DNA from 3 places in the Streptomyces sp. NPDC058665 genome. Region 2 is predicted to be linked to each of the others. Evidence: riboswitches for the same ligand, from Rfam matches in the RefSeq annotation. Region 2 holds a riboswitch; each other region holds the start of a gene.

Region 1 (6,778 bases), on a different contig from region 2:
TCGGACGCGAACATGCCGTCGCGGTACGGGGTACGGGTCAGGCCGATGAGCTGGCGGGCCCCGACGCCGAGGAGCAGGAACGCGAGGAGCAGCGCGGCGCCGCGTGCGAGACGGCGCAGGGCGATGGCGGCGATGCCGACGACGAGCAGGGCGACGGCGAAGGCCCATTCGTGGGCGGTGAACACGAGCAGCGGCCGGGCCGGGTCGTTCATGACGAGGCTTTCGAGGAGCCCGTCCGCGTCGGCGTTCACGGTGATCACCATGTCGGTGATCCAGGCGGCGAGGACGCAGGCGAAGACGATCAGCAGGATGCCGGAGGCGATGTACGGGCCCCGATACCGGCGGTCCGCGCGACCCGGCGGCTCCGGCGGCGCGAAGGGCTCGGGCGGACCGAAACCGGCCGGACCGTGGCCGGGCGTGCCGTGGCCGGGCGCCCCGTAGGCGGGCGGCCCGAAGCCGGGCGCGCGGTGGTCGGAAGGGCCGTACCCGCCGCTCCAGCGGTCGTCCATCTCTGTCCCCCGTGGTGTCGGTGCGCGTGTATCGACACCGATCGTCACGGTGGGGAGCCGTAGCGCAACAGCCCCCGCACGGGGACTGTTGCACCACTGTTGCTCCGCCGACTCAAGTGCTCCGCCGGCTCAACCCGTCGGCTCAGGCCCAGAGCTGGCCCTGAAGGGTCTCGATCGCCTCTTCGTCCGTGGCCGCCGTGTAGACGCCGGTGGAGAGGTACTTCCAGCCTCCGTCGGCGACGACGAAGACGATGTCGGCGCTCTCGCCCGCGGTGACGGCCTTCTTGCCGATGCCGATGGCCGCGTGCAGGGCGGCGCCGGTCGAGACTCCCGCGAAGATGCCTTCCTGCTGGAGGAGTTGGCGGGTACGGATGACGGCGTCGGCGGAGCCGACGGAGAAGCGGGTGGTGAGGACGGACTCGTCGTACAGCTCCGGCACGAAGCCCTCGTCGAGGTTGCGCAGACCGTAGACCAGGTCGTCGTAGCGCGGTTCGGCCGCGACGATCCTGACGTCGGGCTTCTGCTCGCGCAGATAGCGGCCGACGCCCATGAGTGTGCCGGTGGTGCCGAGGCCGGCCACGAAGTGCGTCACGGACGGCAGGTCGGCGAGGATCTCAGGACCGGTGGTGGCGTAGTGGGCGCCCGCGTTGTCGGGGTTGCCGTACTGGTAGAGCATCACCCAGGTCGGGTTCTCGGCGGCCAGCTCCTTCGCCACACGGACCGCTGTGTTGGAGCCGCCCGCCGCCGGGGACGGGACGATCTCGGCGCCCCACATGGCGAGCAGTTCGCGGCGCTCCTGCGAGGTGTTCTCCGGCATCACGCAGATGATCTTGTAGCCCTTGAGCTTCGCGGCCATCGCGAGCGAGATGCCCGTGTTGCCGCTGGTCGGCTCCAGGATCGTGCAGCCGGGTGTGAGCCGCCCGTCCTTCTCCGCCTCCTCGACCATGCGCAGCGCCGGGCGGTCCTTGATGGAGCCGGTCGGGTTGCGGTCCTCCAGCTTGGCCCAGATCCGGACGTCGTCCGACGGCGACAGGCGTGGCAGCCGTACGAGAGGGGTGTCGCCGACGACCGCGAGCGGGGAGTCGTACCGCATCAGAGCGCGGGCATGTCGGGCATCGGCGTCTCGGGTGCGCCGCCCGCGACGGCGGGGAGGATGGTGACGCTGTCGCCGTCCGAGAGCTTGGTGGAGATGCCGTCCAGGAAGCGGACGTCCTCGTCGTTGAGGTAGACGTTCACGAAGCGGCGCAACTGGTCGCCGTTGTCGGCGTCGACGATGCGCTCGCGGATGCCCGTGTGGCGGGTTTCGAGGTCGGTGAGCAGCGCCGCGAGGGTGTCACCGGTGCCCTCGACGGCCTTGGCTCCGTCTGTGTAGGTGCGGAGGATGGTCGGGATACGGACCTCGATGGCCATGGCGTGGGCTCCTGTCGGAAAAGAGGCGTGACGGGCGCGCGGCTCTGCCCCCGCGCGGGGGGTGGTGCTCGGGATGGGCGTGCTGCCGCGGCTCAGGCGGTAGTGCCGGCCGTACACATGGCGCTGGCGAGTCGGCACAGATCGACGTGCAGGCGCGCCACCAGCAGATCGCCTGGTGTCTTGTCGCTCACGTCGTGGGAAACCATGGGGTCATCGTATCGATTCCCGGTCCGCATCCCGGTATGTGATCTCGGATGATGGACGCTGGACGTTCGTCAGATGGACTTGGCAGGCGAACCGGCCCCCGGGGCCGCCGGTGACGGGGGCAGATAGACAACGGTGGGCGCGCCTGTGCGGGGGTGGGGCGCGACGTCGGCCGTCACCTCGTAGACGTCGGCGAGGAGTGCGGGGGTCAGGACCTCGGCCGGGGTTCCCGAGGCGACGACCGTACCCGCCTTGAGGACGTAGAGCCGGTCGCAGTAGTACGCGGCGAGATTGAGGTCGTGCAGGGCCAGCAGATTGGTCGTGCCCAACTCCCTTATGAGGGAGAGGACTTCGAGCTGGTGACGGATGTCCAGATGGTTGGTCGGCTCGTCCAGGACGAAGAGCGCGGGCCGCTGGACCAGGGCGCGGGCGACCAGGGCGCGCTGGCGTTCGCCGCCGGAGAGGGACGGGAAGGCGCGGCCGGCGAGCGGGGCGATGCCGACACGGTCCAGCGCGGCGTCGGTGAGGGCGGTGTCGGCCGCCGTGTCCGCCTCCCAGAAGCGCCGGTGCGGCGAGCGGCCCATGGCGACGACCTCGCGGACGGTGAGTTCGAACTCGGTCTGCCCGTCCTGCGGGACGGTGGCCACGCGCCGGGCGCGCGCCTTGGCCGTCATGGTGTGCAGGTCGGCGCCGTCCAGGAGCGCCCGGCCGTGGGTGGGGCGCAGCGTGCCGTACACGCAGCGCAGCAGGGTCGTCTTGCCGCTGCCGTTGGGGCCGACGAGCCCGACGGTCTCGCCGGGGGCGGCGGTCAGGTCGACGGCGTCGACGAGGTGCCGGCCGTCGCCGACCCCGTACGACAGGCCCTCCACGCGCAGTGCCGCCGTACGGGGGCTCGTACCAGGGCTCATACCGGGGCTCCTTCGGGACGGCGGCGCATCAGCCACAGGAAGAACGGCCCGCCGGTGAGCGCGGTGAGGACGCCGACGGGGATGTCCTGCGGCGCGGCGACGGTACGGGCGGCGAGGTCCGCGACCACGAGCACGACCGCCCCGCCGAGCGCGGCGACGGGCAGCAGCGGCCGGTGCGCGGCCCCGACGGCCATCCGCGCGGCGTGCGGCACGAGCAGCCCGACGAAGCCGATGGCCCCGCTCGCGGCGACCATCACGCCGGTGACCAGCGAGGCGAGGACGAACACGGCGGCGCGGAAGCGCGCGGTGTCCAGGCCCAGTACGGTCGCGCCCTCCTCCCCCACCAGCAGCAGGTCCAGCGGCCTGGCGAGCGCCATGAGGACGGCGGTCCCGGCGACGAGGACCACCGCCGGGACGGCGAGCATGCCCCAGCGGGCGCTGCCGAGCCCGCCGAGCGACCAGAACAGCGCCTCCTGGAAGTGCTCGGGCCGGGCCGAGACCACCAGGATCAGGGTGGTGAGGGCGGAGAGGATGTAAGAAACGGTCACCCCGGCCAGCACCAGGCGCCCGCCGGTCATCGTGCCGCCGCGCCGGGCCAGCGCGTAGACGAGGGTCATCGCGACGAGCGAGCCCGCGAAGGCGGCGGCCGGCATGGCGACGGTGGTGGTGATCCCGCCGCCGATACCGCCGCCGATGCCGAGGACCAGGACGAGTACGGCGCCGGTGGACGCCCCCGAGGAGATCCCGAGCAGGAACGGGTCGGCCAGCCGGTTGCGTACGAGGGCCTGGAGGACCGTCCCGACGACGGCCAGCCCCGCGCCGACGATCGCGCCCAGCAGCACGCGCGGCAGCCGTACGTCGAGGACGATCGTGCGGAAGGGGCCGGCCTCGGCACCGCCGGTGAGGATCGTCAGGACCTCGCCGGGCGGGATACGGACGGAGCCGAGCGCGAGCCCGGCGACGACGGCGCACGCGAGGGCCACGGAGAGCCCGGCGAGTACGAGGACATGGCGCGGCCCGCGCCGGACCGGCTTGGTCTTGCAGCTCATGGCGGGAAAGCCCTACTCGCCCGCCTCCGGATGGAGTTGGGACGCGAGCCGCCCGACGGCCGCGGGAGCGCGGACGCCGAGGACGGCGTCCGAGAGCGGCAGCACGGCGAACCGCTTGTTCCTGATCGCCGGGACGTCCTTCAGTACGGGGTCCTCCAGCAGCCGCTTCTTCTTCTGGGCGACGGTGGTGGAGCCGTAGTCGTAGATGACGATCGTCTCGGGCTTGCGGGCGACGACCTGCTCCCAGGTCGCGTCGCCGAAGGGCTTGTCGAGGTCGGCGAAGACGTTGCGCCCGCCCGCCCGTTCGATCAGTTCGTTGCCGATGCCCGCGCCGCCCGCGGTGAACGCGGTCTTGTCGCCGCTGTCGTAGACGAAGACGGAGACGGGCTTCATGCCCCCCAGTCCGGCGGCGGTGGTGGCGAGCGTGGCGCGGGCCCCGGTGGTCCACCTGGCGGCGCGGCCCGCGACGCCGAAGGTGCGGCCGACCTCGTTGATCTCGCGGAAGAGGTCGTCCATGGGGGTCCCGTCCTCGGGGCAGCCCTCCAGGTTGAGCCGGGTGTCGATGCCGGCGTCCGCGAGGTCGTCGCGGGTGCGGCCGTCCTTGGCGGCGAAGGCGCTGGTGTAACCGCCGTAGACGAAGTCGGGGTTGAGGGAGAGGAGTTTCTCCTTGGAGGGGTACTCCTCGGCGACGACCGGGACGCTGTCATACGCCTTCCGGTACGCGGGCAGGACGGCGTCGTCCAGCCAGGCGGTGCCGACGAGGGACTTGGTCAGACCGAGCTCGATCATGATCTCGGTGACGTGCTGGTTCATCGTGACCACACGCTTCGGGGGCGCCTCGAAGGTGGTCTTCACACCGCAGTTGGTGACGGTGTACGGGAATCCGGCGGCCGGTGCTCCGGCGCGCCCGGCCGGTTCCGGCGTGGAGCCGCAGGCGGCGAGCGGGAGCAGCAGCGGGAGCAGGGCCGCCGGTATGAGGGCGTGGCGCCGCAAGGACATGACTGGGCCTCCTCCGGGGGATTTCCGCGTCCCCTGGCATGGTGGGAGAAGGGCGACAGGTCAGTTCCTGGCTTCCGGGCCCCCGCTCGCGCGGAGGGCCTGGTCACAGTGGCGGGACCGTGCCGGATTCACACCGGCTTCCTGGGTCCTGCCGCCCTGGGTGGCGTCAGTCTCTCAGACGACTTCCACGTCCTCTTCCGTGACCTCGCCGTCGACGATGCGGTACGAGCGGAACTGGAACGGGCCCATGTCGTCCGTGTCGGCCGTGGAGACCAGGACGTAGTGGGCGAACGGCTCCATGGCAAGGCCGATGTCGCGGCGGGAGGGGTACGCCTCGGTCGCGGTGTGGGAGTGGTAGATGACCACGATGTCTTCGTTCCGCTCACGCAGTTCGTTGTCGAGCTGCTTGTGCTCGATCGAGTCGAACTCGTAGAACGTGGGCGAGCGGGCCGCGTTGCGCATGGGGATGTAGCGCTCGGGGCGGTCGCTGCCCTCGGGGCCCGCGATCACGCCGCACGCCTCGTCGGGGTGGTCGGCCCGTGCGTGGGCGACGATCTGGTCGTACAGCGCCTGGGTGATGGTGAGCATGAGTCGAAGGATAAACGGGTGGCCTCCGCTGTTGAGATGCGGAGGCCACCTGGTGAGACGGTGGGCGGGGCGCCGGTGAGACGCACCGCCGGACCTGCTGTGGAAGGCCCGTCGAACGGGCCGCGTGTCAGTCCGAGACCTTCGCGTACTCCGGCTCGTACGGGCCCTCCGGCCCGTCCACGGGGCCCGCGGGCTCCGGGGCGCGGCGCCCCAGCAGCGCCCAGCCGCCGGCCAGGAAGACCGCCCAGACGGCGCCGACGTACAGCGAGATACGGGCGTCGGAGTCGTACGCGATCAGACAGGTCACGAAGGCCAGGAAGACCAGCGCCACCCAGCTCAGGGCCGAGCCGCCCGGGGCCGGGAACGAGGAAGCGGGCAGCCGCCCTGCGACCACGGCGGAGCGGTACTTGATATGGCTGACGAGGATCATCATCCAGGTCCAGATACCGGCGGCGGTGGCGACCGAGGTGACGTACAGGAACGCCTTCTCGGGGACGACGTAGTTGAGGACGACGCCGATGCCCATCAGCGCCACGGACGCCGTGATGCCGGCGGCCGGTGTCCGGCGGGAGTTGAGCCTGCCCAGGGTCTGGGGCGCTTCCTTGTTGGCGGCGAGGTCGCGCAGCATCCGGCCGGTGGAGTACATGCCGGAGTTGCAGGACGACAGGGCCGCCGTCAGCACCACGAAGTTGACGATCCCGGCGCCGAGCGGAATGCCGATCTTGGCGAACGCGTGCACGAACGGGCTCTCGCCCTCGCTGAATTCGGTCCACCGCACGACGGCGAGGATGACGGTGAGCGCGCCGACGTAGAAGACGATGATGCGCCAGGGCAGCGTGTTGATCGCCTTGGGGAGCGTCTTCTCCGGGTTCTCCGACTCGCCCGCGGTGACGCCGACGAGTTCGACGGCGAGGTAGGCGAACATCACGCCCTGGAGGGTCATCAGGCTGGAGCCGATGCCGTTGGGGAAGATGCCGCCGTGCTGCCAGAGGTTGCCGGTGGCGGCGGTCTCGCCCGCGTCCGAGAAGCCGAGGGTCAGAACGCCGAGACCGATGACGATCATCCCGATGATCGCGGTGACCTTGACCATCGAGAACCAGAACTCGACCTC
Region 2 (6,778 bases):
CGCCCGTGACAACCGGGCTTCCGCCGAATTCCTGGCGCACATCCTGGATCTGGAGATCGGCACCGAATGGGGCCCCTTCGTTCCGGTCGACACCGGTAACGGCGTCACTCTCGATTTCGCGACTGTCGGTCAGGAGTCGATCACTCCGCAGCATTACGCGTTCCTCGTTCCCGAAGAGGATTTCGACGGGATCTTCGGGCGGATCAAGGCCGCCGGAGTCGACTTCTTCGGCGATCCGCACGGGAAGCTTCCGGGCGAGATCAACCACTACCACGGCGGGCGGGGCGTGTATTTCCTCGATCCGGCGGGGCACTACCTGGAAGTGATCACGCAGCCGTACGACAACCTCGTAGACGCCGAAACGGACGCGGACCAATAGTCGGCTGAGCGTCGACTAGCCGTCGGAGCAAGGGCGTCGGGGGCCGGCAAAGCCCCCGGCGCCGCCCGGAACCGGCCGTCTCCGCCCTGGAATCAGCCCCGGGATCAGCCGCGGCCCGCCAGGAATTCCGCCGCCGCCACCCCGGAGACCCGGGTCGCCCCGTGCGTGACCAGATGAACCGCGCCGGGCGCCGCGCCGTTCGGTACGCCCATCTCCACAACCACCGCGTCCGGCCGGCTCCCCAGGAGCCGCGTCATCGCCGCCGACATCCAGCCGTGCCGCGCCGCGTCACGCACCACGACGACCAGCGAACGCTCGGCCGCCGGGTCGAGCACCTTGCGGTCCAGCAGGTCACCGTCCGCCAGCAGGTCGTCCTCCGTAAGCCGTACGGATGTGGTGCCGGGCAGCAGATCGCTCAGCGGAGCCGCCACGCCCCAGGGGGTCTGCCCATCGACGGCCAGGTTCATCGTCGGTGACAGCTCCACCACGTGCGGCGCGCCGACGAGCGGCAGCACCGAGTCCCGGCCCTCCTCTGTCGACACACGCAGCGCGCGCCGCGCGGCGACGAGGCCGATGTCGGACGCGGCGCCGTCGGTGGCCAAGGCCCGCGTTCGGCTGCCCGACCACGCGGCGAACTCCGCGACCCGCGCCGCCGCTTCGGTGATCCGTGCCTCCGGGAGCGTGCCGTCGAGCACGGCCTGGACGACGGCGTCGGTGAGCTCGTCGAAGGTGGCCTCACCCGCGTGCTCGCCGCCGACGCACACCGCGTCGGCCCCGCCCGTGACCGCCCGTACGGTGGCCCCACCGATGCCGTAGCGGGCGGTGACCGCGCTCATCTCGATGGCGTCCGTCACCACGAGGCCGTCGAAGCCCAGCTCACCGCGGAGCAGGTCGACCAGGATGCGGGGGCTCATGGTGGCCGGCAGCTCGGCGTCGTACGCGGGCGCGAGCAGATGCGCGGTCATCACCACCCGTACTCCCGCCTCCATCGCGGCGACGAACGGCGGCAGCGCGGTGGCCGCGATCTCCTCGGCGCTCCCCGAGACCCGCGGCAGCCCGTGGTGGGAGTCGACGGCGGTGTCGCCGTGGCCCGGGAAGTGCTTGGCGCAGGCGGCGACGCCGGCCGACTGGAGCCCGCGGACCCAGGCGGCGGTGTGCCGGGAGACGACGTCCGTACGGGCGCCGAAGGAGCGGGCGCCGATGACCGGGTTGAGGGGGTTGGAGTTGACGTCGGCGCTGGGCGCGTAGTTGAGGGAGATCCCCGCGGCGTGCAGTTCGCGCCCGATGTCGCGGGCGACGGACTCGGTCAGCTCCACGTCGTCCACGGCGCCGAGCGCGAGATTGCCCGGCCGGGAGGCGCCGGTCCAGGCTTCGAGCCTGGTGACGTCGCCGGCCTCCTCGTCGATGGCGATGATCAGGTCGCGATTCTCCGCGCGTAGCTCGGCGGTGAGGCGCGCCACCTGTTCGGGATCGACGATGTTCCGGCCGAACAGGACGACGGAGGTGAGGCCGCACGCGATTCTGCGGCGGACCCAGTCGGGCAGGGTCGTCCCCACGAACCCGGGCTGGAGCACGGTCTCCGCGAGACGCGTCAGTTGCTGGTGACGGCTGCTGGGTCGGCTGCTCGACTCCATGCGGGTCCTCCGAAGGCGCATCGCTCGGCCGGCTCAGCGAACCGCCCATAGAACTTGGTACAGGCCAATCGGATGTTGGCTTAGACCAATAGGCGTGTCAAGGAGGTGTCGGCCCGTCGCGTTGTACGAACTCGCCCCGGAAGCTGGTGGATTGGCCCGTTCATGAATATTTGGTGAGGCTTCGAGGGAGCGGATGGACAACGGCTACGTCCTGTCCGGTGGATCTTCGCGGGACAGGGCCTAGGCTGGGGCTTGCAGCTGGTTCGTTCCCGTCCGCAGGGCGGGAGCGTCGTAAGAGGGAACCCGGTGGGAATCCGGGACTGCCCCGCAGCGGTGAGTGGGAACGACCGCCGTCATCAGCACTGGGCCCGTGCCGGGCCTGGGAAGCGACGGCCAGTAGATGTCCACCGGGTGTCCGCACCCGGCGGATGTGCCCGCGAGTCCGAAGACCTGCCCGCTGCCCGTACGCGACCGATCGTGGTACGGACATCCCGGTGACCTCGTGGGCGGGTCGGCGTACATATCGGTCGGGCAGTCGTGGTGACGCGTGCACGCACCTTCACAGGCGTGCGCATACGTACACACGGCGCGGACGCGAACAGAGGCGTACAGCCGCATCCGCGCGAAGGCCCTTCCGATCCCGTACCCCTTCGTGTCCTCGATCCGTCCCGGGATCGCAGGACAACTCGCGAAGGAGAGTTCCGTGACAGACAAGTCCGCAGCCGCGGCAGCACGCGCCACCGTGTACGGCTACCCGCGCCAGGGCGCGCACCGCGCACTGAAGAAGGCCGTCGAGGGCTACTGGCGGGGCGCCGTCGGCGCCGACGCCCTGCGCGACACGGCCGCCGGGCTGCGCCGGGCCAACTGGGAGCAGCTCACAGCCGACGGTGTCCATGAGGTCCCGACCGGCGACTTCTCGTACTACGACCATGTCCTGGACACCAGCGTGATGGTCGGCGCGATCCCCGCGCGGTACCGCGCGGCGGTCGCCGCCGAAGCGGCCGACTCCGAGACGGCCGCCACCGAGACGGTCGGCTCCGACCCGCTGGACCGGTACTTCGCGATGGCGCGCGGGACACAGGACGTGGCGCCGCTGGAGATGACCAAGTGGTTCGACACCAACTACCACTACCTCGTCCCCGAACTCGGCCCCGGCACCGCCTTCTCCGCCGACTCCGCCAAGCAGGTCGCCGAACTCACCGAAGCCCTCGCGCTCGGCCACACCCCCCGGCCGGTCCTGGTGGGCCCCGTGACCTATCTCCTGCTCGCCAGGCCCGCCCCCGGTGTGCCCGCCGACTTCGAGCCGCTGACGCTGCTCGACCGGCTCCTTCCCGTGTACGCGGAGATCCTGGCCGACCTGCGCGCGGCCGGCGCCGAGTGGGTGCAGCTCGACGAGCCCGCGCTCGTACAGGACCGCACCCCGGCCGAACTGACCGCCGCCGCCCGCGCGTACCACGACCTGGGCGGCCTCACCGACCGGCCGAAGCTGCTCGTCGCCTCCTACTTCGACCGGCTCGGCGAAGCCCTGCCCGTGCTCGCCAAGTCGCCCGTCGAAGGGCTCGCGCTCGACTTCACCGGCCCGGCCGCGGCCAACCTCGAAGGTCTCGCGGCCGTCGGCGGGCTGCCCGGCAAGCGGCTGGTCGCCGGCGTGGTCGACGGACGCAACATCTGGATCAACGACTTCGAGAAGTCCCTCGCCACGCTCGGCACGCTCCTCGGCCTCGCCGACCGCGTCGACGTCGCCCCGTCCTGCTCCCTGCTGCACGTCCCGCTCGACGCGACCGCCGAGCACGACATCGACCAGGAGGTCGCGCGCTGGCTGGCGTTCGCCCGCCAGAAGAGCGCCGAGGCCGCGACCCTGGCCCGCGCCCTGACCGACGGCACGGGAGCGATCACCGCCGAACTCGCCGCGAACCGCGCCGCTCTCGCCTCCCGCGCGGGCTCGACGCTCACCCGCGACCCGGCCGTGCGCGCCCGCGCGGCGGCCGTCACCGGCGCGGACGCCCGCCGTTCGCAGCCGTACGAGGTGCGGACCGCGGCCCAGCGGGCGCACCTGGGTCTGCCGCCGCTGCCGACGACCACCATCGGCTCGTTCCCGCAGACCGGTGAACTGCGCACCGCACGGGCCGACCTGCGCGCCGGGCGGATCGGCACCGCCGGATACGAGGAGCGGATCAGGGAAGAGATCCGCGACGTCCTCGCCTTCCAGGAGAAGGCGGGGCTCGACGTCCTGGTGCACGGCGAGCCCGAACGCAACGACATGGTGCAGTACTTCGCCGAGCAGCTCACCGGTTACGTCGCCACGCGGCAGGGCTGGGTGCAGTCGTACGGCACCCGTTACGTACGCCCGCCGGTCCTCGCGGGTGACATCTCACGGCCCGAGCCGATGACGGTGCGCTGGACGTCGTACGCGCAGTCGCTCACCGCCCGCCCGGTCAAGGGCATGCTCACCGGGCCCGTCACGATGCTCGCCTGGTCCTTCGTCCGGGACGACCAGCCGCTCGGCGACACCGCGCGGCAGGTCGCGCTGGCACTGCGCGACGAGGTCAACGACCTTGAGGCGGCGGGCACTTCGGTCATCCAGGTCGACGAGCCTGCGCTGCGCGAGACACTGCCGCTGCGTACGGACGGGCGGGCCGCGTATCTGGGGTGGGCGGTCGAGTCGTTCCGTCTCGCCACCTCCGGCGTACGTCCGGACACCCAGATCCACACCCATATGTGCTACGCGGAGTTCGGCGACATCGTCGAGGCCATCGACGACCTCGACGCCGACGTCATCAGCCTGGAGGCGGCACGCTCCCATATGCGGGTCGCCGGTGAACTCGCCGCCGAGGGCTACCCGCGCGAGGCGGGACCCGGCGTGTACGACATCCACTCACCGCGCGTCCCGAGCACGGCCGAGGCGACGAGCCTTCTGCGCAAGGGACTTGAGGCGATCCCGGCCGAACGGCTGTGGGTGAACCCGGACTGCGGTCTCAAGACGCGAGGCTGGCCGGAGGTCCGTACGTCCCTGGAGCACCTGGTCGCGGCGGCCCGCGAGATCCGGGCGGGCCTGCCGACGGCGGACTGATCCACGTACGGGTGGGTGTGGCCGGGGGCGTACGTCCCCGCCCGCACCCGCCCGTTACAGCCCGAAGAGCGCCAACGACGGCTCCAGACCGTGCAGTTCGACCGGGACGGTACGGTGCTCCTCCCACCCCGCACGGTCCAGCCGCAGCCGCCGCTGGAGGCGCGCCTCGCCCCGTACCGACTCCACCGTCAGCCCGTCCGGGCGGTAGCCGAGCTTCTCCGAGACCCGCAGCGACGGCGCGTTGTCGACCATCGCCCCCGACGTCGCGTACCGCGCCCCCAGCCCCTCGAACGCCAGATGCAGCACGGCCGCCCGCATCTCGGTGCCGATGCCGCGCCCCTGGTACTTCAGGCCCAGCCACGAGCCGGTGACCGCCTCGCGGGTCACCGCGAAGTCGTCGGCCCCCACGTCCTGGCGCCCGACCATCTCTCCCTCCCGGCGGACGGCCAGACTCAGCGTCCAGGCGCCCGGCGTCCAGCCCGCGACGGTGCCGAGCACATGCTGGAAGACCGCCCGGCCCCGTTCCTCGGGGCTCCCGTCCGTCCACGGCACGCTGAACGGCATCCGGTCCTCGTGGTGCACCCCGGCGGCGGCGACCGCCGCCAGGCCGGACAGCGCGTCCAGATCCGGGAGCCGGAGTTCGAGGCGCGGGGTGGTGATCCGCAGGCCGTACAGGGGCCAGAGATGAGGGTCCATGACGGGAGCCTGCCGAACCGGCCACCGGCGCGTCGACCGAATTAGGCGCCGGAGTGATCCGGCCGACGCCACCCACCCCTCCCGGCCCGCCCCCCGCTCCGTCACTCCGTACGCAGCCCCTCCGGCCGCATCATCCGCCACAGTGGTGGCAGGCTCGCCAGCGTCACCAGGAGGATCACCGACGCGCCGACCGCCGCGTACGGGGCGAAGACCCACCAGTCACCCGCCGATTTCCCGATGATGCCCAGCATGAACGTGCCGAGGACGAGCCCGCCGGCGATCGCGAGGGCCGTGCCCAGTACCACCGGCAGCGCCGTCTGCCACAGCACCGACCAGGCCAGCGTCGCACGCCGCGTACCGAAGGCCACCAGGATGGACAACAGCCGCCTGCGCTCGCGCAGTTGCTCGATCTGCGAGACCAGCATGCTCGCGGCGATCAGCATCATCGTGAGGGTGCCGCCCACCTGGAGGCCGCTCTGCACGCTCGCGTACTGCTTGTCCCGTTCCAGGTTCTTCAGCGCGCGGACCCGCAGCGTGGGGTCGATGTCCGCCGCCGTTCCGCGTACGTACTCGGCGGCGTCCGGCACCCGCTGGTCGACCTTGATCGAGACCATGGCCGTGGCCCCGGGCAGCCCGGCGGAGCCGAGAGCGCCCGGTGTGACGAGGATGCCGTCGTGCACGTCGCCCATCGGGTCGGGGAAGGCGGTCACCGTCCGGGCCGACCCGGGCAGCGTCCACAGCACGGGCTCACCGTTGCCCTCCCCGTAGCTACCGGTCAGATCGATCTTCCTGCCGGGGACGGCGGCCTCGTCCGTACGGGAGTTCTGCGCCTTCACCCCGGCCGCGCCGACCTGCTTCGCCGCCCTGGAGTCGAGGTGCGCGACAAAGGTGTCCCCGTCCCGGCAGGAGGGCAGTTCGGCGATGTCCCTCAGCGTCGCGCAGGTGCCCACCGTGAGACTCGTGGTCGGCTGCCAGCCCTGCTCCGTGGGGGCGCCGGTG
Region 3 (6,778 bases), on a different contig from region 2:
CGTCCGTCATCGGCGGCGCGGGGCTGAAGGCGTTCTGGTACCACTTCGCCATCATGTTCGAGGCGCTGTTCATCCTGACGACGGTGGACGCGGGGACGCGCGTCGGGCGCTTCATGCTCCAGGACATGCTCGGCAACGTCTACAAGCCGATGCGCCAGGTGAGCTGGAAGCCCGGTGTCTGGTTCGCCAGCGCCGTGGTCGTGGGCGCGTGGGGCTACTTCCTGTGGGTCGGCGTGCACGACCCGCTGGGCGGCATCAACCAGCTCTTCCCGCTGTTCGGCATCGCGAACCAGCTCCTGGCGGCGGTGGCGCTCGCCGTGTGCACGACGCTGCTGGTGAAGTCCGGGCGGCTCAAATGGGCCTGGGTGACGGCGGTTCCGCTGGCCTGGGACGCGGCGGTCACGCTCACCGCGAGCTGGCAGAAGATCTTCTCGGACGACCCGAAGGTCGGTTTCTTCACCCAGCGCGACGTCTACCAGGCGGGCATCGACAGCGGCGAGGTGATCCCGCCGGCGAAGACGATGGACGACATGCACACGGTCGTCACCAACTCAACGGTGGACGGGGTGCTTTCGGCGCTGTTCGCGATCCTGATCATCGTGGTCATCGCCGACGCGGGGCGGGTCTGCTACCAGGCGATCCGCCACCCGGAGAGCGTGAAGCTGTCGGAGACGCCGTACGTGAAGTCGGAGATCGTGGCACCGGCGGGGCTGATCCCCACGAAGGAGGAGAAGGCGGAACTGGCCGCCGCGGCGGCGGGTGCGGGTGCGGGCGCGGGCGCGGGCGCGCCGGATCCGAAGGCGCCCAGCTCCAGCGGGGCGGGTCCGTCGTGACGCCGACGTCGAAGGTGCGCCACGCGGTGGGCCGGATCCGTTGGTACGTACGGGAGTTGACGGGCGAGTCGGCATACGACCACTACGTGGCCCACACCCGCGCCTGCGACCCGACGGCACAACCACTGACCCGCCGCGCCTTCGAACGCGAACGGACAGACGCGAGGGAGGCGGACCCGAGGGAGGGCTTCCGCTGCTGCTGAGAGGGTGAAGGGCCCGCCGTTCCCGCACGGGGAGCGGCGGGCCCTTCGCTGTCCGGGGTGGCCTGTGCCTGGGGCCGGCCGTGCCGTGTTGCACACTGCTGTCATGGATCAGACGACACGGTCGGAGAGCGACTTCACGATCAGAGCGGCCGAGCCCTCGGAGTACGAGGGGCTCGGGGAGATAACCGCCCGCGCCTATCTGGACGACGGGCTGCTGGACTTCGGGGCCGACGATCCCTATCTGGAAACCCTGCGCGACGTCGCGGCGCGTGCCGTCGGGTGCGAGGTGTTCGTGGCCGTCGACGGTGAGGGGGCTCTGCTCGGTGGGGTCGCCTACGTCGGTGCCGGGTCGGTCTGGGCCGAACTCGCGGTGGACGGGGAGGCCGAGTTCCGCATGCTGGCCGTCGCGCCCGGCGGCCGGGGGCGCGGGGTCGGTGGGGCGCTCGTGCGGGCGTGTGTGGACCGCGCGCGGGCCACCGGACGCGTACGGGTGCGGCTCTCCACCCAGAAGAGGATGCTGTCCGCCCACCGGATCTACGAGCGGCTGGGCTTCGTACGGACGCCGGAGCGGGACTGGGCGCCGTATCCGGAACTTGCACTGCTCACGTACAGCCTGGAGATCTGAGCCGAGTCATCCCCGACACAACATGTGGGGGGTGGCGCTCCCAACCAACCCCAGATGTATGCTCAAGTCTGCTGTCGCCGCAGGAGAATCCGGTGTGAATCCGGAACTGTCCCGCAACGGTGTGCTGTGGTGCGCTTTGTCGTGCCCGTGAGTCCGAGCACCTGCCGACGGCGCACCCGGATCGACCGGTCCGGGTGCCGAGACGTCCGGGCTCCGAGGCTGGGCCGGCGGACGCCGCACCGCTCGCCGCCCGGTTCCGGGCCGGCGTACGCGGGCGTGCGCCGTCATGCCCTCCCCCTGGCCCGGAGCCGAGCGAGGGAGAGCACCACGTGACCATCGCGCCAGCCGATCCGGTTTCAGCGATCGGGGAGAAGCGGGAACGAGACACCACCGGGCCGGCCGACGGCCCCGGGGCGGGCCTTCTGCGGGTCCTCACGGACCTCACCGCCGATCTGGCCGACACCGACCCCGGCAAGGTCGCCGCCGCCGCGCTCCGTGGCCGCAACGCCGCCTCGGACGACGCCGAGTTGCGCGCACTCGCCACCGAGGCCGCGGCCGGGCTGATCTCCGAGGACCCCGCGTACTCCCGCCTCGCCGCCCGCCTCCTCACCCGCACCATCGCGGACGAGGCAGCGGGGCAGGGCGCCGTCTCGTTCTCCTCCTCGGTCGCCGTGGGCCACGCGGAGGGCCTGATCGCCGACCGTACGGCCGCGTTCGTCACCCGCCACGCCGCCCGCCTCGACGCGCTGATCGACCCCGCCGCCGACGACCGGTTCGGCTACTTCGGCCTGCGCACGCTCTTCAGCCGCTATCTGCTCCGGCACCCGATCACCCGCGATGTCATCGAGACGCCGCAGTACTTCATGCTGCGCGTCGCCTCCGGGCTCGCCAAGGACGACTCCCCGGCCGCCGTGGACGAAGTGGCCGCGCTGTACGGCCTGATGAGCCGGCTCGACTATCTGCCCTCCTCCCCCACCCTCTTCAACTCCGGCACCCGCCACCCCCAGATGTCGTCCTGCTATCTGCTGGACTCCCCACTGGACGAGCTGGACTCGATCTACGACCGTTACCACCAGGTGGCCCGCCTCTCGAAGCACGCGGGCGGCATCGGCCTCTCGTACTCCCGTATCCGCGCCCGCGGTTCGCTGATCCGCGGCACGAACGGGCACTCCAACGGCATCGTGCCGTTCCTGCGGACGCTGGACTCCTCGGTCGCAGCCGTCAACCAGGGCGGCCGGCGCAAGGGCGCGGCCTGCGTCTATCTGGAGACGTGGCACGCGGACATCGAGGAGTTCCTGGAGCTGCGCGACAACACCGGCGAGGACGCCCGCCGTACGCACAATCTGAACCTGGCGCACTGGATCCCCGACGAGTTCATGCGCCGGGTCGACGCGGACGGCGTCTGGTCGCTCTTCTCGCCCTCCGACGTGCCCGAGCTGGTCGATCTGTGGGGCGACGACTTCGACGCCGCGTACCGGGCGGCAGAGGCGGCGGGCAAGGCCCGCAGAACGATCCCGGCGCGCGAGCTGTACGGCCGCATGATGCGCACCCTCGCGCAGACCGGCAACGGCTGGATGACCTTCAAGGACGCCTCGAACCGTACGGCGAACCAGACCGCCGAGCCCGGCACCGTGGTGCACTCCTCGAACCTCTGCACCGAGATCCTGGAGGTCACGGACGACGGTGAGACGGCCGTCTGCAACCTAGGCTCGGTCAACGTCGGCGCGTTCGTGACCGATTCGGGCGAGCCGGGAAGCGAGCCGGGAGGCGAACTGGACTGGGAGCGGCTGGACGACAGCGTCCGCACCGCCGTGACCTTCCTCGACCGGGTCGTGGACATCAACTTCTACCCGACCGAACAGGCCGGCCGCTCCAACGCCAAGTGGCGCCCCGTGGGCCTGGGTGTGATGGGCCTCCAGGACGTCTTCTTCAAGAAGCGGCTGCCCTTCGACTCCCCCGAGGCCGCCGCGCTCTCCACGCGGATCGCCGAGCGGATCATGCTCGCCGCGTACGAGGCGTCCTGCGACCTCGCCGAGCGCGAGGGCCCGCTGCCGGCCTGGGAGCGGACCCGCGCGGCGCGCGGCGTACTGCACCCCGACCACTACGACGTGTCGCTCAACTGGCCGGAGCGCTGGGACGCGCTCAGGGCGCGCGTCGCGAAGAGCGGCATGCGCAACTCCCTGCTGCTCGCCATCGCTCCCACCGCGACGATCGCCTCCATCGCGGGCGTCTACGAGTGCATCGAGCCGCAGGTCTCCAACCTCTTCAAGCGCGAGACGCTGTCGGGTGAGTTCCTCCAGGTCAACGCCTATCTGGTGGCGGAGCTGAAGCGCCTCGGCGTATGGGACGCGCAGTCCCGCGAGGCGCTGCGCGAGTCCAACGGCTCGGTGGCGGGCTTCAGTTGGATCCCGGCCGAGGTGCGCGAGCTGTACCGCACGGCGTGGGAGATCCCGCAGCGCGGCCTGATCGACATGGCGGCGGCGCGCACGCCGTTCCTCGACCAGAGCCAGTCGCTGAACCTGTTCCTTCAGACGCCGACCATCGGGAAGCTCAGCTCGATGTACGCGTACGCCTGGAAGAAGGGTCTGAAGACCACGTACTACCTGCGCTCGCGCCCGGCGACCCGGATCGCCCGCGCGGCGCGGTCGGCTCCAGCGCCGACGCCGGCCCCCGAGGCGATCGCCTGTTCCCTGGAAAATCCCGAGTCCTGCGAGGCCTGCCAGTAATGAGCTCCACCCCTCTTGAGAAGAACCTGCTCGACCCGGGCTTCGAACTGACGCTGCGCCCCATGCGCTATCCGGACTTCTACGAGCGCTACCGCGACGCGATCAAGAACACCTGGACGGTGGAGGAGGTCGACCTCCACTCCGACGTCGCCGACCTCGCGAAACTCTCCCCCGGCGAACAGCACATGATCGGCCGGCTGGTCGCGTTCTTCGCGACGGGCGACTCGATCGTCTCGAACAATCTGGTGCTGACGCTCTACAAGCACATCAACTCCCCCGAGGCACGGCTCTACCTCTCCCGCCAGCTCTTCGAGGAGGCCGTGCACGTCCAGTTCTATCTGACGCTGCTCGACACCTACCTGCCCGATCCGGCGGACCGCGCGGCGGCGTTCGACGCGGTCGAGGAGATCCCGTCGATCCGCGAGAAGGCCCAGTTCTGCTTCAAGTGGATGGACTCGGTCGAGAAGATCGACCGCCTGGAGTCGGCGGCGGACCGGCGCCGCTTCCTGCTGAACCTGATCTGCTTCGCGGCCTGTATCGAGGGCCTGTTCTTCTACGGTGCGTTCGCGTACGTCTACTGGTTCCGCTCCCGGGGCCTCCTGCACGGGCTGGCCACCGGCACCAACTGGGTGTTCCGCGACGAGACGATGCACATGAACTTCGCCTTCGAGGTCGTGGACACCGTCCGCAAGGAGGAGCCGGACCTCTTCGACGACGCGCTCCAGCGGCAGGTCACCGACATGCTGAAGGAGGCGGTCGAGGCGGAGCTCCAGTTCGGCCGCGACCTGTGCGGGGACGGCCTGCCGGGCATGAACACGGAGTCGATGCGCGAATACCTCCAGTGCGTCGCGGACCAGCGCCTCCAACGCCTGGGCTTCGCGCCGGTGTACGGCTCCGAGAACCCGTTCTCGTTCATGGAGTTGCAAGGCGTCCAGGAACTGACGAACTTCTTCGAACGCCGCCCGTCGGCGTACCAGGTGGCGGTGGAGGGAACGGTCGGCTTCGACGACGACTTCTGACCCGTACGGGTGCGGCTTGTACGGCCCGCGGGCCGGGACCGGGAGGTCACGGCCCGCGTTGGATGGTGGGCCTGACGCAAGAGGCCCTCGCGGAGGCGGTTGGCTACTCGCTCGAATCGAGGCGGAGGCGATCAGCCGGATGTGCTACGGGCCCCTGCTCATTCCCGGGTCGCTCCAGACCGAGGAGTACGCGCGGGCACTGTTCTCGGCGCACTGCCTGACTGTCGCCGGCAAGCAGGTTCTTGACCCCTTGCACCAGGCGGTGTCTTCAAGCGCGCGCACGCGCTGAACGTGCCGACCAAAAAATGGCGTTGACCGAGGACACTCAAGGCGTGAGATCGTCGCCTTGGTCGGAATCAACGGCATAGTGGGGCGGTGAGCGGTGGCTGGCTCGGACATGACCCGTGACCTGCAAGTCAAGGAGACCTCGTCTGATCCGCCTCTGTGGACAGCGGATTTCCGGCTGTTCTTCACCGCCCGCACGACCTCTTTGCTGGGCGACACGATGCTCCCCGTCGCGATCACGGCCGCCGTAATCCGGGCGGGGTACGGGGCGAGTGGGGTGGGCTATGCGCTTGCCGCGCTCGTGGCGCCGTTCGCAGCGCTGATCATCTTTGGCGGGGTGATGTCCGACCGCTTCGGTGCTCGGCGGCTGATGGTCGTTTCGGACACAGCCCGGCTGTGCTCTCAGGGAGTGCTCGCGCTGCTGTTCCTGCTCGGTACGCCGCAGTTGTGGCAGATCCTGTTGCTGCTGGCCCTGATCGGGGCGGGCAGCGCGATCTTCCAGCCGGGAGTCGCCAGCATCACCCCGCTCATAGCCCAGGACGTACAGAAGGCCAACGCCACTCTCCGTATCTCGGAGTCCGTCGCCGTCATCATCGGACCGTCTCTGGCCGGTCTGCTGCTGGCGGTCTCCTCGCCTGCGGCGGTGGTCGCTCTCGACGCTTTGACCTATGCGGCCAGTGGCGCCTGTCTGCTCCGGCTTCGCTCGGTCCCGATGGGCCCGGCCGAGCGGGCCGGCGCATCCTCGTTCCGGGCCGATCTCGTAGAGGGATGGCGCGAGTTCCGGGCCAGGACCTGGTTGTGGAGCGTCATCGTCGTCTTCATGCTCTGGCAACTGGCCGGAGCCGGCCCCGCTATGACCCTGGGCAACAGCACGCTCGTCACCGACCACGGAGCATCGGTGTTCGGCCTGGTCATGTCGTCACTCGGAGTGGGAAGTGTGCTGGGCGGGCTCGTCGCGATCAGGCTCCGCCCGCGGCGTCCTCTCCGGGCCGGCGCCCTCTCCATGATCCTTTGGGCGTTCATGCCGTTGGGTGTCGCGCTCGACCTTCCCGCGCCGCTCATCGCCGGATGCTACGGGGTGAGCGGC

Evidence for each region. Region 2 has a riboswitch for cobalamin ahead of metE (5-methyltetrahydropteroyltriglutamate--homocysteine S-methyltransferase). Riboswitches for the same ligand answer to the same signal wherever they lie in the genome.
Region 1: it holds a riboswitch for cobalamin, as region 2 does, so the genes downstream of both, ACFWV8_RS09255 (ABC transporter substrate-binding protein) here and metE (5-methyltetrahydropteroyltriglutamate--homocysteine S-methyltransferase) in region 2, are expected to answer to the same signal.
Region 3: it holds a riboswitch for cobalamin, as region 2 does, so the genes downstream of both, ACFWV8_RS05050 (ribonucleoside-diphosphate reductase subunit alpha) here and metE (5-methyltetrahydropteroyltriglutamate--homocysteine S-methyltransferase) in region 2, are expected to answer to the same signal.

What each region holds. Positions count from the first base shown of each region.
Region 1 covers NZ_JBHXRX010000011.1:14,822-21,599, reverse strand. The annotation lists gene ACFWV8_RS09285 (hypothetical protein) at 1-509, opposite strand, end outside; gene ACFWV8_RS09280 (PLP-dependent cysteine synthase family protein) at 652-1,602, opposite strand; gene ACFWV8_RS09275 (MoaD/ThiS family protein) at 1,602-1,919, opposite strand; gene ACFWV8_RS09270 (putative leader peptide) at 2,012-2,125, opposite strand; gene ACFWV8_RS09265 (ABC transporter ATP-binding protein) at 2,195-3,031, opposite strand; gene ACFWV8_RS09260 (FecCD family ABC transporter permease) at 3,028-4,080, opposite strand; gene ACFWV8_RS09255 (ABC transporter substrate-binding protein) at 4,093-5,079, opposite strand; cobalamin riboswitch at 5,120-5,254, opposite strand; gene ACFWV8_RS09250 (Mov34/MPN/PAD-1 family protein) at 5,254-5,667, opposite strand; gene ACFWV8_RS09245 (amino acid permease) at 5,795-6,778, opposite strand, start outside.
Region 2 covers NZ_JBHXRX010000013.1:36,705-43,482, forward strand. The annotation lists gene ACFWV8_RS10845 (VOC family protein) at 1-379, shown strand, start outside; gene ACFWV8_RS10850 (glycoside hydrolase family 3 protein) at 484-2,013, opposite strand; cobalamin riboswitch at 2,256-2,486, shown strand; gene metE (5-methyltetrahydropteroyltriglutamate--homocysteine S-methyltransferase) at 2,717-5,083, shown strand; gene ACFWV8_RS10860 (GNAT family N-acetyltransferase) at 5,138-5,779, opposite strand; gene ACFWV8_RS10865 (FtsX-like permease family protein) at 5,881-6,778, opposite strand, start outside.
Region 3 covers NZ_JBHXRX010000005.1:206,043-212,820, forward strand. The annotation lists gene ACFWV8_RS05035 (carbon starvation CstA family protein) at 1-833, shown strand, start outside; gene ACFWV8_RS05040 (YbdD/YjiX family protein) at 830-1,036, shown strand; gene ACFWV8_RS05045 (GNAT family N-acetyltransferase) at 1,140-1,661, shown strand; cobalamin riboswitch at 1,713-1,845, shown strand; gene ACFWV8_RS05050 (ribonucleoside-diphosphate reductase subunit alpha) at 1,991-4,387, shown strand; gene ACFWV8_RS05055 (ribonucleotide-diphosphate reductase subunit beta) at 4,387-5,406, shown strand; gene ACFWV8_RS05060 (Scr1 family TA system antitoxin-like transcriptional regulator) at 5,465-5,695, shown strand; gene ACFWV8_RS05065 (MFS transporter) at 5,804-6,778, shown strand, end outside.